Regions from separate parts of the Kitasatospora sp. NPDC002543 genome, predicted to be linked through region 3. Evidence: riboswitches for the same ligand, from Rfam matches in the RefSeq annotation. Region 3 holds a riboswitch; each other region holds the start of a gene.

Evidence for each region. A riboswitch is a leader RNA that binds a small molecule or an ion and turns the genes downstream of it on or off. The one in region 3 is predicted to bind cyclic di-AMP.
Region 1: another riboswitch for cyclic di-AMP. It lies ahead of ACWD4P_RS10085 (M23 family metallopeptidase); the one in region 3 lies ahead of ACWD4P_RS02160 (transglycosylase family protein).
Region 2: another riboswitch for cyclic di-AMP. It lies ahead of ACWD4P_RS36160 (transglycosylase family protein); the one in region 3 lies ahead of ACWD4P_RS02160 (transglycosylase family protein).

What each region holds. Positions count from the first base shown of each region.
Region 1 covers NZ_JBSFWR010000016.1:46,702-52,515, forward strand. The annotation lists gene purB (adenylosuccinate lyase) at 31-1,461, shown strand; gene ACWD4P_RS10080 (MFS transporter) at 1,480-2,964, opposite strand; cyclic di-AMP (ydaO/yuaA leader) riboswitch at 3,378-3,515, shown strand; gene ACWD4P_RS10085 (M23 family metallopeptidase) at 3,518-4,492, shown strand; gene ACWD4P_RS10090 (APC family permease) at 4,840-5,814, shown strand, end outside.
Region 2 covers NZ_JBSFWR010000157.1:1,503-7,316, forward strand. The annotation lists gene ACWD4P_RS36150 (SDR family NAD(P)-dependent oxidoreductase) at 1-320, opposite strand, end outside; gene ACWD4P_RS36155 (cytochrome P450 family protein) at 588-1,937, shown strand; cyclic di-AMP (ydaO/yuaA leader) riboswitch at 2,148-2,316, shown strand; gene ACWD4P_RS36160 (transglycosylase family protein) at 2,322-3,215, shown strand; gene eno (phosphopyruvate hydratase) at 3,532-4,818, shown strand; gene ACWD4P_RS36170 (FtsB family cell division protein) at 4,938-5,474, shown strand; partial or broken gene ACWD4P_RS36175 (DUF501 domain-containing protein) at 5,446-5,814, shown strand, end outside.
Region 3 covers NZ_JBSFWR010000003.1:13,042-18,855, forward strand. The annotation lists gene ACWD4P_RS02145 (ATP-binding protein) at 19-594, shown strand; gene ACWD4P_RS02150 (DUF397 domain-containing protein) at 963-1,226, opposite strand; gene ACWD4P_RS02155 (hypothetical protein) at 1,785-2,744, shown strand; cyclic di-AMP (ydaO/yuaA leader) riboswitch at 3,205-3,375, shown strand; gene ACWD4P_RS02160 (transglycosylase family protein) at 3,362-4,717, shown strand; gene ACWD4P_RS02165 (hypothetical protein) at 5,000-5,200, shown strand; gene ACWD4P_RS02170 (LacI family DNA-binding transcriptional regulator) at 5,332-5,814, opposite strand, start outside.

The sequences.
Region 1 (5,814 bases), on a different contig from region 3:
GCGTGACCTCGACTGTTACTCTTGCGAAGCGTGAGCGCGAAGCCCCAGATCCCCAATGTCCTGGCCTCCCGGTACGCCTCGGCGACCCTGGCCCAGCTGTGGTCCCCCGAGCACAAGGTGGTCCTCGAGCGCCACCTGTGGCTCGCCGTCCTGAAGGCCCAGCAGGACCTCGGCGTCGAGGTTCCGGCGACCGCCGTCGCCGACTACGAGCGGGTGATCGACCAGGTCGACCTCGGCTCGATCGCCGCCCGTGAGCGGGTCACCCGCCACGACGTGAAGGCCCGCATCGAGGAGTTCAGCGAACTCGCCGGCCACGAGCAGATCCACAAGGGCATGACGTCCCGGGACCTGACCGAGAACGTCGAGCAGCTCCAGATCCGCCAGTCCCTGGAGCACGTGCGGGACCGCACGGTCGCCGTGCTGGTCCGCCTGGCCAAGCTGTCCGCCCAGCACTCCGAGCTGGTCATGGCCGGCCGCTCGCACAACGTGGCCGCGCAGGCCACCACCCTGGGCAAGCGGTTCGCGTCGATCACCGACGAGCTGCTGGTCGCCTTCCGCCGCCTGGAGGAGCTGATCGCCCGCTACCCGCTGCGCGGGATCAAGGGCCCGGTCGGCACCGCCCAGGACATGCTGGACCTGCTCGGCGGCGACACCGAGAAGCTCGCCGAGCTGGAGCGCCGGGTCGCCGGGCACCTCGGCTTCGACCACGTGCTGACCAGCGTCGGCCAGGTCTACCCGCGCTCGCTGGACTTCGAGGTGCTCACCGCCCTCGTCCAGCTGGCCGCCGCGCCGTCCAGCCTGGCCAAGACCATCCGGCTGATGGCCGGCCACGAGCTGGTCACCGAGGGATTCAAGGAGGGCCAGGTCGGCTCCTCCGCGATGCCCCACAAGATGAACACCCGCTCCTGCGAGCGCGTCAACGGCCTGGCCGTCATCCTGCGCGGCTACGCCTCGATGACCGGCGAGCTGGCCGGCGACCAGTGGAACGAGGGCGACGTCTCCTGCTCGGTGGTGCGCCGGGTCGCGCTGCCGGACGCGTTCTTCGCCTTCGACGGCCTGCTGGAGACCTTCCTGACCGTCCTCGACGAGTTCGGCGCCTTCCCCGCCGTGATCGAGGCCGAGCTGGACCGCTACCTGCCGTTCCTCGCCACCACCAAGGTGCTGATGGGCGCGGTGCGCGCGGGCGTCGGCCGGGAGACCGGGCACGAGGTCATCAAGGAGCACGCCGTCGCCTCCGCGCTGGCGATGCGCGCGGGCGCCCGCGAGAACGAGCTGCTGGACCGGCTGGCCGCCGACGAGCGGATCCCGCTGGACCGGGCCGGGCTGGACGCGCTGCTGGCCGACAAGCTGTCCTTCACCGGCGCGGCCGGTGCCCAGGTCGCGGAGGTCGTCCGCCAGGTGGAGGCCGTCGCGGCCGCCTACCCGGACGCCGCCAAGTACGCGCCGGCCGACATTCTCTGACGTGTCGTCAGGCCCTCGTCAGGCCTGAGCCGAGGGCCCTGCCGCCGGACCGGTGGCGGGTCCCTCGCGCGTCGTGGGGACGTGGCCCGGGTCCAGCGGCGGAGCGGTGGGGCCGCACGGCCAGTCGCAGTTCGGCTCGGCCACCGGCTGCGCCGCCTCGGGGGCCAGGACGTTGCCCCGTACGGTCGCGGCGGCGATCAGCCCGCCGGCCGCCAGCAGACCGGCGCAGATCAGCATCGCGGTGTGGAAGGCCGAGTCGACCGAGGAGGGCACCCGGTAGGCGTCGCCGCTCAGCCCGGCCAGCGCCGGCAGGGCGGCCACCGCGAGCAGGCCGGCCGCGCGGGCGGCGGCGTTGTTGACCCCGCTGGCGATGCCCGCGTGCCGGACCTCGACGGCGGCCAGCACCGTCGCCGTCAGCGGCGCGACCAGCAGTGTCATCCCGCAGCCCATCACCGCGACGGCGGGCAGCACGTCCACCCAGTACGAGGAGTCGGGGCCGATGCGCAGCATCAGCAGCACCCCGGCGGCGCACAGCAGCGGGCCGACGGTCAGCGGGACACGCGGGCCGATCCGCTTGCCGAGGCGTCCGGCGCGCGCGGACAGCGTCAGCATCAGCACGGTGATCGGCACCAGGGCGAAGCCCGAGACCAGCGGCGAGAAGCCGGACACGATCTGGAGCTGCACCACCAGGAGGAAGAAGACGCCGCTGAACGCCGCGTACACGCACAGGGTGACCAGGTTCACCGCGGTGAACAGCCGGGAGGAGAACAGCCCCAGCGGCAGCATCGGTTCGGGGGCGCGGCGCTCGACCGCCACGAAGGCGGCGCCGAGCGCCAGCCCCAGCACCCCGCTGACCCAGACGGCGGGGGACAGGCCCTCGCCGGCCGCGGTCAGCGCGTAGGTGACCGCGCCGAGGGCGAGGGCGGCGAGCACGGCGCCGAGCACGTCGAAGCGACCGGAGGCGGCCTCGTCCCGGCTCTCCGGCACCGACCGGGTGGTGACGGCGATCACGGCGGCGGCCAGCGGCAGGTTCAGCAGGAAGATCCAGCGCCAGCCGGGGCCGTCCACCAGCCAGCCGCCGAGGAAGGGGCCGACCGCGGCCGACACCCCGCCGAGGCCGGACCAGAGGCCGACCGCCGCCGAGCGGTCGTCGGGGTGGAAGACGGCCTGGAGCATGGCGAGCGAGCCGGGGGTGAGCAGCGCCCCGCCGATGCCCTGCACGGCGCGGGCGGCGATCAGCACGTGGATGTTCGGCGCTGCGGCGCAGGCCGCGGAGGCGACGGCGAACCAGACCACACCGATCAGGAAGACCTTGCGCCGCCCGTACCGGTCGCCGAGCGCGCCGCCGAGCAGGATCAGGCCCGCCAGGGTGAGCAGATAGGAGTTCAGCGTCCACTGCAGGGACGCCAGGGAGGCGCCGAGGTCGGCGCCGATCCGGGGCAGGGCGACGTTCACCACGGTGCCGTCGAGCATCGCCATGCTGGAGCCGAGCACCGTTGCCATCAGTACCCAGCGGCCCTGCGCGGTGCCCAAGCGCAGGGTGCCGGCCTCGGAGGTGGTCACGGGCGAATCCTGCGCTGCCGGGGCGCGAGTGACAAGGGTCACCGGTGGGTGTGTTGGGGGTGGGCGGTGCGTGAGCGGGCGGCTGCGCAGTGTCGGCGATCTCGGCGCAGGGTCGTGGATCAGTGGCGCGGGGTGAATGGATTGTGTACGTATCGTGGGCCTGGGCCTGCGGAGGGTCACCGGGGCAGGGGGGATCGTTGCGTTTTCAAAGATCGACATTGCTTCACCCGAACGGATGGGTTTTAGTTCAGCGACCGCCCGGCCAGTCCGGACGGATCCGCCGGGTGGAACGCCGAGTCCTGCCGCTGCCCGGTGGTTCGAAACGAACTCTGTACGGCAGGAGCGGGGGACCCACAGGTAAGTCGCCGGACCGGAGTTCGCGCCTCAGGGCGCGGGCGTCCAGGACCGGCTAGGGGTGAAGCCGCACACGCGGCCGGGCAACTCCAGCCCGAACCCGACAGCTCACCTCGCAGGCGTCGGAGAGGAAACTTCCATGCCTGCACAGGCTCGTCGTATCGCCCTGCCCCGCGCCGCCCGCATCGGCATCGCCACCGCCGTGACCGGTGTCTCCTTCGCCCTCCCGCTCGTGACCGCGATGAGCGCCCAGGCCCACACCGCCCCGGCCGCGGCCGCCGCCGCCGCCAAGCCGGCCGCGCAGGCCCCCGCCCCGGCCCAGGCCGCCGCGCAGGAGAGCTACCGCGTCGTCGGCGGCGACACCCTGTCCAAGATCGCCGACGCCCGGAACGTCGAGGGCGGCTGGCACGCGCTGTACGAGCGGAACCGCTCGGTCGTCGGCGCCGACCCGAACCTGATCTTCCCGGGCCAGCAGCTCGCGCTGCCGGGCCATGCCGGCGCTCCGGCCAAGCCGGCCGCTCCGGCGAAGCCCGCCACGCCGGCGAAGCCCGCCGCTCCGGCGGCTCCGGCGACCCAGGCCGCCAAGCCGCAGGCCCAGGTCCAGGTGCAGACCGAGGCCGCCAAGCCGTCCGCGCAGCTCCAGACCCAGCTCCAGGTCGCCACGCCGGCCCAGGCCGTGACCGCCACTCCGGTCGCCGCCGCCACCTCCGGCTTCGTCGCCCCGCTGGCCAACCCGAGGCTCGGCACCGCCTACGGCGTGGCCGGCTCGATGTGGGCCTCCGGCCACCACACCGGCCAGGACTTCGTCGCCTCCACCGGCACCCCGCTGCGCGCGATCGCCAACGGCGTCGTGGTCAAGGCCGGCAACGGCGGCGCCTACGGCAACGAGGTCGAGATCAAGCTCGCCGACGGCCACTACGCCGAGTACGCGCACCTCTCCTCGATCGGTGTGAGGATCGGTCAGACCGTCACCGCCGGCCAGCAGATCGGCCTCTCCGGCGCCACCGGCAACGTGACCGGCCCGCACCTGCACTTCGAGATCCGCAACGGCTCGGAGTACGGCTCGGACATCAACCCGGTCGCCTACCTGCGCGCGCACGGCGTCGCGCTCTGACCCCGAGAGCTCCGGGGTACCAGGAACCACCGCTGCTGCGGGCGAACCGATCGCCCGGGATGGTCATGTCGGGTGACCGCTCGACCGGGTGATCGCCGCACGGCGGACATGGGCGCGGGACACGCCCAGGCCGGCCCGGCCGCACGAGGACCTCCTCGTGCGGCCGGGCCGGCCGCTTTCGTTCCCGGGGCCGCCCGGGGTGTTCCAGCGGTCGAACGAAGCGTCAACTCCGGCGCACTGCCGGGTGATCGGCTGAAGCGCCGGGCTCCTGCGGGGCGCCATGCTGGCGGGCGGTCAGCGCCCGGCCGGTCCGGCGGTGGGGCGGGTCAGTGAGGCGAGGAGGCCGGATGGCGGTCCGGAGCGGGGGCGTGGCGGGGGAGACGGCCGGACGGGAGCGGCTCGGCCCGGGCGGCGTCGACCGGTTGAAGGCGGACTCGGTCGGCCTGGTCGGGGTGGTGTTCATGGCGCTCGCCACCGCCGCCCCGATCACCGCGATGACCGGCAACCTGCCGATCATCGTCGGGCAGGGCAACGGGGCCGGCGCGCCCGCCGCGTACATCGTGGCGACGGTGGTGCTGACGGTGTTCTCGGTCGGCTACGTGGCGATGGCCCGTCACATCACCGCGGCCGGCGCGTTCTACGGCTACGTCTCGCACGGACTGGGCCGGGTGGTCGGGATGGCGGCCGGGCTGCTCGCGGTGCTCGCGTACGTCGTCACCGAGGCCTCGGCCCTCGGCTTCTTCGCGTACTCGCTGCGCGGGCTGGTCCGTTCCCAACTGGGGGTGGAGCTGGGCTGGGGCTGGTACGCGCTGTTCGGGGCGGCGGTGATCGGGGTGATGGCCTGGTTCGACCTGCACCTGACGGCCAGGGTGCTCGGGGTCGCGCTGGTGCTGGAGATCGGGGTGCTGAGCGCGGTGTCGTTCGCGGTGCTGTTCTCCGGCGGCGGTCCGGACGGGATCGCGGTGGCCGCCGTGAACCCGCTGAACGCGCTGAAGGGGGTGGGGAGTTCGGGGCCGGCGGCGGCCGGGCTCGGCCTGTTCTTCGCGTTCTGGTCCTGGGTGGGTTTCGAGTCCACCGCGATGTACGGCGAGGAGTCCCGCGACCCGAAGCGGGTGGTGCCGCGGGCGACGCTGGTGTCGGTGATCGGGGTCGGGCTGCTCTACGTCTTCGTGTCCTGGATGATCGTGTCCGGCAACGGGGTCGAACGGGCGATCGCGGTGGCGAGCGGCGCGGTGCCGGGCAAGGACGGCAACAGCCTGTTCTTCGACCCGCTCGGCGCGCACCTGGGGGCCTGGGCGGTGAAGGTGTTCCAATGGCTGGTC
Region 2 (5,814 bases), on a different contig from region 3:
AGGTGGTCGGGCAGGTCGGTCAGCGAGATGATCCGCTCGCCGGCCGGGCCGGCCACGGCGAACAGGTCGATCGGACCGAGGTGCTTCTCGGCGGTGTCCACGAGGGCGGCGACGTCGCTGGGGCGGCGGATGTCGCCGCAGACGCCGACGACGGGGCAGCCCGGCCGGTCGAGTTCGGCGGCGAGGTCCTCGGCGACGCCGACGTACTGGTCGGCGATCAGCATTCCGGCGGCGTCCGCCGCGGCGAACCGGCGGGCGAGGCCCGCGCCCGACCCGCCGTCGAGGACCGCGATGACGACGACTGACCCGCTGACCCGCATGGCCTGCTCCTCCCTGTGGACGACACCGCACCGGCGCCCACGCGTACTGCGGAGGATCGTAGGCACGTCCTGACCCTCCGCAACAGGGATTACCCCTCAGGTGACCAGGCTCACGCCCGTCCTGCGGCCAAGAGTCGGCCAAGAGCCGCCCACGACCGGCCCACGGCGTGTACACGCCCGGGCGAGGGAGGCCGCGGCGGAGGTGTCGGGGGCCGGGCGGGCCCGCCGGAGCGGGGGCGGGCCCGGTGCACCGGATACGGTCGGTCCATGCCAGCTCAGCCCGACCCCGCCCGGCCCGCCGCCTCGTCGTCCGACGCCCCCGCCCCACAGCTGTTCACCTGGGAGTTCGCCGCCGACCCGTACCCCGCCTACGCCTGGTTGCGCGAGCACGCCCCGGTGCACCGCACCACCCTGCCGAGCGGGGTGGAGGCCTGGCTGGTGACCAGGTACGCGGACGCCCGGCAGGCGCTGGCGGACGGCCGGTTGTCGAAGAACCCGGCGCACCACAGCGAGCAGGCGCACCGCACCGGCCGGGTGGGCATCCCGGGGGAGCGGCAGGCGGACCTGATGACCCACCTGCTGAACATCGACCCGCCGGACCACACCCGGCTGCGCCGGCTGGTGTCCAAGGCGTTCACCCCGCGCCGGGTGGCCGAGTTCGAGCCGCGGGTGCAGCAGCTCACCGACCGGCTGATCGACGGCTTCGCGCAGCGCGGTTCGGCTGACCTGATCCACGAGTTCGCCTTCCCGCTCCCCATCTACGCGATCTGCGACATGCTCGGGGTGCCGGCCGAGGACCAGGACGACTTCCGCGACTGGGCCGGGATGATGATCCGTCACGGCGGGGGGCAGCGCGGCGGCGTGGGCCGGGCGGTGAAGCGGATGCGGGCGTACCTGCTGGAGCTGATCCACCGCAAGCGCGCGGACCTCGGGGACGACCTGATCTCGGGCCTGATCCGGGCCAGTGACCACGGGGAGCACCTGACCGAGAACGAGGCCGCGGCGATGGCCTTCATCCTCCTGTTCGCGGGTTTCGAGACCACCGTGAACCTGATCGGCAACGGCACGTACGCGCTGCTGCGCAACCCGGAGCAGCGCCGGCTGCTGCAGGAGTCGGTGGCACGCGGGGAGAGCGCGCTGCTGGAGACCGGGATCGAGGAACTCCTGCGCTACGACGGGCCGGTGGAGCTGGCGACCTGGCGGTTCGCGACCAGTCCGCTGACCATCGGCGGGGTGGACATCCCGGTCGGCGACCCGGTGCTGGTGGTGCTGGCCGCGGCGGACCGCGACCCGGCCCGGTTCGCGGCGGAGAACACCCTGGACCTGGCCCGGGCGGACAATCCCCACCTGGGGTTCGGGCACGGCATCCACTACTGCATCGGCGCCCCGCTCGCCCGGCTGGAGGGGCGGGCCGCGCTGGCCACGCTGCTCTCCCGGCTGCCGGACCTGCGGCTCGCGGAGAGCCCGGAGAACCTGCGCTGGCGGGGCGGCCTGATCATGCGTGGGCTGCGCGAACTGCCGGTGGAATTCAGCCCGGAGAGCCGCTCCCCGCACGCCCCTCCGACCGGTTCTCCGGCCACGTCTCCGCAGGCCCCTTCGGAGGCCTCGAAGGGCTGACCGGACGTCGCCGATCGCCTGTCGGGTGCGGTGTGAACACCCATCAATCCGGACATAACGCCGCTGTTGGTAGGCGATCGGACACGGGCCGTAATTCTCGTGTGATATCGACGATATGAGCTTGTGATTGATCTGAAGATCTGTCTACTCTCCCTGGAGTTCGCAGCTGCGGACCCCGTACGCGGAACGCCGAATCCTGCCCGCCGCGCCACGGGAAACCGACCAGAACCCTGGGCAGGGGCGGGGGAACCAGGTTTGTTGCCGTCTCCCCACGGCTTGGGGTGAAGCCGCCCGAGCGGAGTCGTCTCCGCGCACGGCGGCCGGGCCACCTCCCGGTCCGAACCCGACAGCTCACCTCGCAGGCGTGCGGAGAGGGACCTCTTCATGCTGTTCGTTGGAACTGGCCGCCACCGTCGTCGCACCCAGGCCGAGAAGGCCATCGCCGTCGCCGGTGTGGCCGGCGTCGGACTCGCGATGCCGCTCCTCACCGCCACCGGCGCCTCCGCCGCCCCGGCCTCCACCTGGGACGCCGTCGCCCAGTGCGAGAGCGGCGGCAACTGGAGCATCAACACCGGCAACGGCTTCTACGGCGGCCTCCAGTTCACGTCCAGCACCTGGAAGGCGTACGGCGGCGCCGCCTACGCGCCGCAGGCCAACCAGGCCAGCAAGGCCCAGCAGATCTCGGTCGCCGAGAAGGTGCTGGCCTCGCAGGGCCCGGGTGCCTGGCCGGTCTGCTCGCAGAAGGCCGGTCTGACCAAGGGCGGTGCCCCGGCCGCGGTTGACACCTCCTCGGACAGCAAGCCGCAGTCCGCTCCCAAGCAGCAGGCCCCGAAGCCCGCCGCCAAGCCGACCGAGAAGCCGGTCGCCCAGAAGCCCGCCGCCCAGAAGCCGGCGCAGAAGCCCGCCGCGCAGCCGGTCCAGCAGGCCGCCCCGCAGCAGCAGGCCCAGCCGCAGGCCCCGGGCTTCTCCGGCAAGGCCGGCTGGGACGCCGACGCCAAGGTGTACTGGTACCAGAGCAACGGCGCCTGGTACTGGACCAGCCACCAGAGCGTCTACCAGCAGTACGCCGGCCAGGCCGCCGCTCAGCCGCAGTACGCCCCGCAGGCCCCGCAGGCCGCCGGCCACGACTACACCGTCCGCGCCGGTGACACCCTGTCGACCATCGCCACCGCCCAGGGCGTCTCCGGTGGCTGGCACGCGCTGTACGAGCAGAACCACTCCACCGTCGGCGGCGACCCGAACCTGATCATGCCGGGTCAGGTGCTGCACGTCGGCTGAGCCCTCGTGCCGCCGAGCCGCTGAGCCCTCGTGTCTTCAAGCGGCCGGACCGCCTCCGCCGGCACCGCTCCGCCCCGACGTCCGAAGGGGACCGGCCCTACCGGTCCCCTTCGTCCGCATTCGCCCTTCCCGGTGGGACAAGCTGGGACAAGCAGGTGAACTACCGGTGGGTAGCGGGGCCACACGCTGAGACGGCACCGAGGCGGAGGTGGCCCCGGGAGCCCGGGCGGTTAGGCTCTGGTCGTAACGACTCCGCAATCGTCCTGCTGACAGCACCACCGTCAGACCGGACCCTGCTTCCGCAAGGAGATGCCTCGTGCCGTCCATCGATGTCGTCGTAGCCCGTGAGATCCTCGACTCGCGCGGCAACCCCACGGTCGAGGTCGAGGTCGGCCTCGACGACGGCAGCACGGGTCGTGCCGCTGTCCCGTCGGGTGCCTCCACCGGCGCCTTCGAGGCGCTGGAGCTGCGTGACGGTGACAAGAACCGCTACTTCGGCAAGGGCGTCGAGAAGGCCGTCCTGGCCGTCATCGAGCAGATCGGCCCGGAGCTGGTCGGCTACGACGCCACCGAGCAGCGGCTGATCGACCAGGCCATGCTGGACCTGGACGCCACCCCGGACAAGTCCTCGCTCGGCGCCAACGCCATCCTGGGCGTCTCGCTGGCCGTCGCGCACGCCGCCTCCGAGGCCAGCGACCTGCCGCTGTTCCGCTACCTGGGCGGCCCGAACGCGCACGTCCTGCCCGTCCCGATGATGAACATCCTCAACGGCGGGTCGCACGCGGACTCCAACGTCGACATCCAGGAGTTCATGATCGCCCCGATCGGCGCGGAGTCCTTCTCCGAGGCCGTCCGCTGGGGCGTCGAGGTCTACCACACGCTCAAGGGCGTGCTGAAGGAGCGCGGCCTGTCCACCGGTCTGGGCGACGAGGGCGGCTTCGCCCCGAACCTGGACTCCAACCGCGAGGCCCTGGACCTCATCGTCGAGGCCATCCAGAAGGCCGGCTACGTGCCCGGCCGTGACGTCGCGCTGGCCCTGGACGTCGCCTCCTCCGAGTTCTACGAGGACGGCGCCTACCAGTTCGAGGGCAAGGAGCTCACCTCCGCCGAGCTCATCGAGTACTACGCCGAGCTGGTCGCCGCCTACCCGCTGGTCTCCATCGAGGACCCGCTGGACGAGTCGGACTGGGACGGCTGGAAGGCCATGACCGACAAGCTGGGCGACAAGGTCCAGCTGGTCGGCGACGACCTGTTCGTCACCAACCCGGCCCGCCTGGCCCGCGGCATCGAGACCGGCACCGCCAACGCGCTGCTGGTCAAGGTGAACCAGATCGGTTCGCTGACCGAGACCCTGGACGCCGTCGAGCTGGCCCAGCGCAACGGCTACCGCTGCATGATGTCGCACCGCTCCGGCGAGACCGAGGACGTCACCATCGCCGACCTGGCCGTCGCCACCAACTGCGGCCAGATCAAGACCGGTGCCCCGGCCCGTTCCGAGCGCGTCGCCAAGTACAACCAGCTGCTGCGCATCGAGGAGATCCTCGACGACGCCGCCGAGTACGCCGGCCGCGGCGCCTTCCCGCGCTTCCGCGCCGCCGAGTGATCAGCGCGCCGAGCACGAGGGCCGGGCGCTCCTGCTAGCGCACGCCTGACCGGTGCCCCGCCGTCCACCCCGTAGGGTGGACGGCGGGGCACCGTCGCGACCAGGAGGGGATACGGGAGATGGCTGGCTGGAGGATCCCGGGCTTGGCGGCCCGGCCCCGGTTCACGAGCCGGGCGACCGTCCTCGTCCTGGTGCTCTGCTCGCTGGTGGCGATCCTCGCCTACCCGACGCGGCAGTTCATCTCCCAGCGCGCCGAGATCTCCGCCCAGCGGGCGAAGGCCGACCACGCGCGCCAGCAGGTCGAGCAGCTGCGCCGGGAGAAGGCCCGCTGGCAGGACCCGGAGTACGTCAAGGCGCAGGCCCGCGCCCGGCTGCACTACGCGGTGCCGGGGGAGACCCCGTACATCGCCGTGGACCCGGGCGGCCAGGCCTCCGCCCAGCCCTCCTCGTCCGCCGCCGGCGCCGCTCCGGCCCCGAACGGCGCCGCTTCCGCCCCGAACGGCGCCGCCGCCGGCCAGGTGACGGCCGCCAAGCCCTGGTACGCCAGCATCTGGGACTCGGTGGACGCCGCCGACACCGCCGCCGCGGCGGCACCCGACACCCCTGTTCCCCTCCCACCGTCCTCCGTTGGAGACACCTCCCCCCATGACCACTGAGAACCACCCCACCGTCTCCGACGCCGACGTCGCGGCCATCGCCGCCCAGCTCGGCCGGGTGCCGCGCGGCCTGCGCGGCGTGGCGCACCGCTGCCCCTGCGGCAACCCGGACGTCGTGGAAACGGCCCCCCGGCTGCCGGACGGCACGCCGTTCCCCACGCTCTACTACCTGACCTGCCCCAAGGCCGCCTCGCTGATCGGCACCCTGGAGGCGGAGGGCGTGATGAAGGACCAGAGCGCCCGGCTCGCCGAGGACCCGGAGCTGGCCGCCGCCTACCAGAAGGCGCACGAGGACTACATCGCCCGGCGCGACGCGATCGAGGTGCTGGAGGGCTTCCCG
Region 3 (5,814 bases):
TTATGGGAGGAGCTCTTCATGAGCACCGGTACGGCTTTGGCGGTTGACCCCCATGTGGTCACCTGTACGCTCGCTCCTCGCTTCGAAGCCGTCAGAACCGCGCGTGACTTCGCCCGGACCACGCTTCAGCGCTGGGGCCTGACCGAGCTGTTCGACGACGTCGCGCTGGTGGCCTCGGAACTCGTGACCAACGCGCTCCGGCATGCGATCGGCGCACGGCCCGACCCGTCGGGCGGCGCCCAGGGCGAGTACGACTTTCCCACACAGCCGACCGCGGACGGCCGGCTGCCGATCCGAATAAGCCTGGTGCACCGCGCACCCCAGGTGGTCTGCGCGGTGAGCGATCCGAGCAGCATCGGGCCGGTCGCCCGGGAGGCCGACTTCGTCGCCGAATCCGGCCGTGGACTGCACCTGGTGGAGTCGTTCAGCCGCTCCTGGGGCTGGCACCCGCTGGGCAGCGGCAAGGTGGTGTGGGCGATGTTCGAGGCCGAGTCGGTCGGCGGCTCCCCGCTGGACGGACACCCCGTGCTCAGCGGGCGCTCACCGCTCGACGGCCCCCTCGACGCCGGCGGACGGCATCGGCGCTCGGCCTAGGACGGGGCCCCGGTCCCAGGACCGACCGTTCGGAGGGAGCCGCTCGGGGCGGGCTCCGCGCCGGCCGGCGTGCGGCCGGCCGGGAGGAACCCCGGGAGGACCACACCCCGGGCCCTTCCGTCGCCATGACAGCGCGGAGGTCGCCGCTGACATCACTTCGGACGTCGCCGCGGACCTCGTCACGGATGTCACTGCGGACGTCGCCGCGGACCTCGCCACGGATGCCGTCACGGACGGCTCCGGACCGCCGGGCGGCCGGCGGATCCGAGGAGAGGCTCCGGGGAGCGGCACCCGGAGGAGGCAAAGACAAAGGCCGTCGTGGTGTCGGCACCCACGACGGCCCCCCGATGGTGGAGCACGACGGTCGGTCAGACCGCCAGGTGGTCGAACTCCCCGTCCTTCGCCCCCAGCAGCAGGGCGGCGATCTCGGCCCGGGTGTAGATCAGCGCGGGACCGTCCGGGAACCGCGAGTTGCGCATCGCCACGTCGCCGCCCGGCAGGGCCGCGAACTCGACGCAGTTGCCCTGGGAGTTGCTGTGCAGGCTCTTCTGCCAGACCACCCCCTGGAGGTCGGTGGCGGCCATCCCGTTGTAGGTCTCGTACGAGCCGTGCTTGTCCTGCGAGTCGTGCATATAAATCTCCCGAAGAGCTCCGGAGTTGTCGTCCTGCGCGGCGCCCCCGGCGCCGCCGAAACGAACGGACCGGCCCCGTACCGGTCCGGCACAACGCCTCACTTGACGCGATGATAGCCGCAGTGCACGTGCATCAGCACGGGACATTGCAGGTGCACGAGGCCTTTTACCCTCAGCCGCGAACTCTTCACGGGCCCTTCTCCTGACGGTACGTAAACGGACATAGCCGATGAATCGTCGAGCCCGCGATAACCGGCCGTGAGCATCTCCCCGCTGAATGTTGATCTTCGAATGCCGGGAGTCGCACGCCTGTGACCCTCCGTCAGGCCGACCTCATGCTGTGAGACATCTCACGCGCCCCGGATGCAACGCCCGCCCCCTCCGACGACGTCCGGGCAAGCGCCGGTGATCGCACGGAGGTTGGGCGAAGAATGTCCGGATTGTAGGCAAAGCGCCCGGAGCCGTGCCGCAGACGCACCGGCTCCGCACCATGACCGCGCGAAACCCGTACGGCAGCCGACTGCAAGCCGGACGGGCCGATGTCCTACGATCTCCGGCATGAGCACCGCAGCCATCCCGGGCGCGCCACTGCCCGTCCGCACTCCAGGCTCCCGTGCGCGGGGGCGCCACCGTCGTCCCGAGCGCCCCGAGATCCCGGCCGGCGCCCCGGCCCTGGTGCTCGCCGTGCCCGCGACCGCCGGGCCCGAGTCCCGCTCGGTCGTCGAGGAGTTGCTCTCGATCGTCCGCACCGAGCAGAACGGCGTCCGGACCGCGGTCGGCTACCTCCCCGGCAACGGCCCCGAGGGCGTGGACGGCGAGGACCGCACCGTCGCCGAGCTGCTGGCCATGGCCGCCGAGGCGGGGCTTCCGACGCCCGTCCTGGTGCCGCTGGTGCCCGGTCCGCACACCTTCCTGACCGAGCTTCACGCGCTCGCCGCCGAGTACGGCGCGCCCGTCACCGACCCGCTGGGCCCGCACCCGCTGCTGGCCGAGGCCGTGCACGTCCGCCTGTCCGAGGCCGGGCTGGCCCGGGCCGACCGCGCCCGGCTGTTCGCCATCGCGACCGCCGCGGACGGCGTGGTGCTGACCACCGTCGGCGGCGAGGACGCGGCCGCCGCGGCCGGCATCACCGGCGTGCTGCTGGCCGCGCGGCTGGCCGTACCGGTCGTCGCCGCCGCGCTCGACGTGCCCGGCTCGGTGGCCGCGGCCGTCAACCACCTCAAGGAGACCGGCTCGCAGCGCCCGGCGCTGGCCCCGCTGGTGATCGGTCCGGAGGCGGACTCCGAGCTGCTCGCCACCGCGGCCGAGGAGACCGGCTGCCCGTCGGCCGCGCCGCTGGGCGCGTACCCGTCGGTCGGCCAGCTGATCGCCTCCACCTACCTGGCCGCCCTGCCCGCGCCGTCCCCGGAGGACCTGGCGCGGGCCGAGGCGGAGGCAGCGGCCGCCTCCGGGGCCGAGGGGGCCCCGGAGGGCGCTCGCGGCGCCCACGCGGCCGCCGAGGGCCCCCTCGGGCAGTAGTCGACACCGCGCGCCGCCCGCGCGCACCGAAGGGCCCGGAACGGCTTCCGTTCCGGGCCCTTCGGCTTGCCCTCCCGCACGTCCCGTCAAGTGCGGAAGTCGCGGAGCCGTCGAAGCGAAATGTCCGTTCTGGCCTTTCTGGAGCCATTTGAAAGGAAAAAGGGAGCGCGGATCCGAGCGCGCGGATCGCGACCGCTCCCCCACCTCCCGGCGTGCGCGACTCCACGATTCGACACATCGTCACGCCGCTCCTGAGGCACAGCCAGTTGTTGACTTCCGCAATGACATTGCTTGAAAACGATCATTTTCGATCTTGATGGACGGCGATTTTGGCAGTTCCCACTAAACCGTGATGCACATCACAGTGGTTTGCAGTTTGAACTTGAGTCTGATTAACGTGCTCCCCGTTCGTGACCACACGAACCCGGTTCATCCGCAACGCCGAGTCCTGCCGTCGGATGTCCTGGAAACGCGAAAACGCACCACGGCAGGAGCGGGGGACCCACAGGTAAGTCGCCCCGGACCGGTCTTCGGAACGGTCCAGGGCTAGGGGTGAAGCCGCGCCCACAGCGCGGCCGGGCAACTCCAGCCCGAATCCGACAGCTCACCTCGCAGGCGTGGGAGAGGACCGCGTCTTCATGCTGCCCACCAACGGCACTCGCCTGTCCAGCCGCACCCGCCGCGTGATCGCCGCCCTCGGCGTCGCGGGCGTCGGCCTCACCGTCCCCTGCCTCACGTCGGGCACCGCCTCGGCCGCCTCCGTCGCCACCTGGGACAAGGTCGCCCAGTGCGAGAGCGGCGGCAACTGGGCCATCAACACCGGCAACGGCTTCTACGGCGGGCTCCAGTTCACCTCCAGCACCTGGTCCGCCTTCGGCGGCACCGCCTTCGCGGCGCGCGCCGACCTGGCCACCAAGGACCAGCAGATCTCCGTCGCCGAGAAGGTCCTCGCCTCGCAGGGCCCCGGCGCCTGGCCGGTGTGCTCGGTCCAGGCCGGCCTCACCAAGGGAGGCGCCGCCGCCTCCGTCGACACCTCGGCGGGCTCGACCGCCACCAAGCCCGCGCAGAGCGCCAAGCCGGCCGCCCCGGCGGCTCCGGCGGCGAAGCCCGCCGCCAAGCCGGCGCAGCCCCAGGCCCCCGCCGCGAAGCCCGCCGCGCCCGCCCAGGACGGCGCGCAGGCCGCCACGGGCAACGCCGCCACGGGCAACCGGAGCGACTGGGTCAAGAAGGGCCCGCAGCAGGCCCAGGGCGCCGACTACACCGTGGTCCAGGGCGACTGGCTGTCCGCCATCGCCGACCAGCACCAGGTGCAGGGCGGCTGGCAGCGGCTCTACGAGCTCAACCGCGGCACCCTGACCGAGGGCCCGGACACCATCTACCCGGGCCAGCAGCTGTCCTTCGGCGGCAACGGCCAGGCCCAGGCCGCCCCGTCCTCCACCGGCAAGTCCGGCTCGGACTTCACCTGGTTCGACCGCTCGCAGAAGTCCGGTCAGTCCGCGAACGGCGGTGCCGTGAACGCCCAGCCGACCGCGCAGGCCCAGGCCCCGGCCGCCAAGCCGGCCGCCAAGCCCGCTCCGCAGACCCAGACCCAGACCCAGGCTCCGGCTGCCACCGGCAGCATGGCCGCCGCGGTCTCCTTCGCCGAGTCGAAGGTCGGTCAGGCGTACGTCTACGGCGGCACCGGCAACGGCGGCTGGGACTGCTCCGGCCTGACCCAGGCCGCGCTGCGCGCCGCGGGCATCTCCGTCCCGCGCGTCGCCGCCGACCAGGCCGCGGCCAGCACCCACGTCTCGCTGGACAGCCTCCAGCCGGGCGACCTGCTGTTCTGGTCCAACAACGGCAAGGACTCCGGCGTCTACCACGTCGCGATCTACGTCGGCAACGGCAAGTACGTCGAGGCCGCCAACCCGAGCTCGGGCGTCCGCGAGCAGAGCATCGCCAACTGGGCCCCGGACTTCGCCGGCCGGGTCTGAGGACGGCGCACGGACGACGGCGTTCGGACGACGAATGACGAATGACGGCTGACGGATAACAGCTGACAGATTTCATCATCTGTCAGCTGTCAGCCGTCGGCCGTCGGCCGTCATCCCCACGCTGACCATCCGCCACCCCCGGGGAGAGTCTGGTCGCTCTCCCCGGGGGTTCCGGCGTTCCCGCCGACGGTTCCGGGCTCTCCTCCGGCGGTTCCGCCCTGTCCCGTGGTGGATCCCCGCCCCAGCGGGCATGCTGCTGCTCTGCACCCGAGGAGGAGTCACATGGCCCAGGTCACCGTCACGCTCGACGCGAACCTCGCGATCGACGCGATGATGCTCTCCGGCACCAAGAGCCCCCAGGACGCCGTCGAACTGGTCCTGCGCGACTACCTGGCGCGCGGCCGTCGCACCGAGACCCGCACCGGCGAGGCGGCCGACGGACACCGACTGACCGTCGACCGCCCGACCACCCAGGAGGGCTGACCGCCCGACGGAAGCCCCCGCCGGCCCCGAAGGCCGTCGCGCGCACCACGACGGCCGACCCCGCGCACGCCGACGGGCCCCGGAGAGCGATCGCCCTCCGGGGCCCGTCGTTCGGCCGTGGCAGCCGGGGCTCAGCGCGCGCCGGCCCCGGTGGATCCGCGCATCACCAGCTCCGGCTGGAACATGAACTCGCCGCGCTGGGCGGCGTTCCCGCCGACCTCCTCCAGCAGCGCGTCCACCGCCGCCGTCGCCATCGCCTCGACCGGCTGGCGGATCGTGGTCAACGGCGGCTCGGTGAAGGCGATCAGCGGCGAGTCGTCGAAGCCGACGACCGACACGTCCTGCGGCACCGACAGACCGCGCTGCCGCACCGCCCTGATCGCCCCGAGCGCCATCATGTCGCTCCCGCAGACGATCGCGGTGCAGCCCTTGTCCAGCAGCGCGCCGGCTGCCGCGTGCCCGCCCTCCACGCTGAACAGCGTGTGGTGGACGAGGTTCTGGGCCTCCTCCTGCCCGTACCCGAGCACCTCGCGCATCGCCGCCGTGAAGCCCTCGATCTTGCGCAGCACCGGCACGTACCGGCGCTGGCCGACGGCCAGCCCGATCCGCTCGTG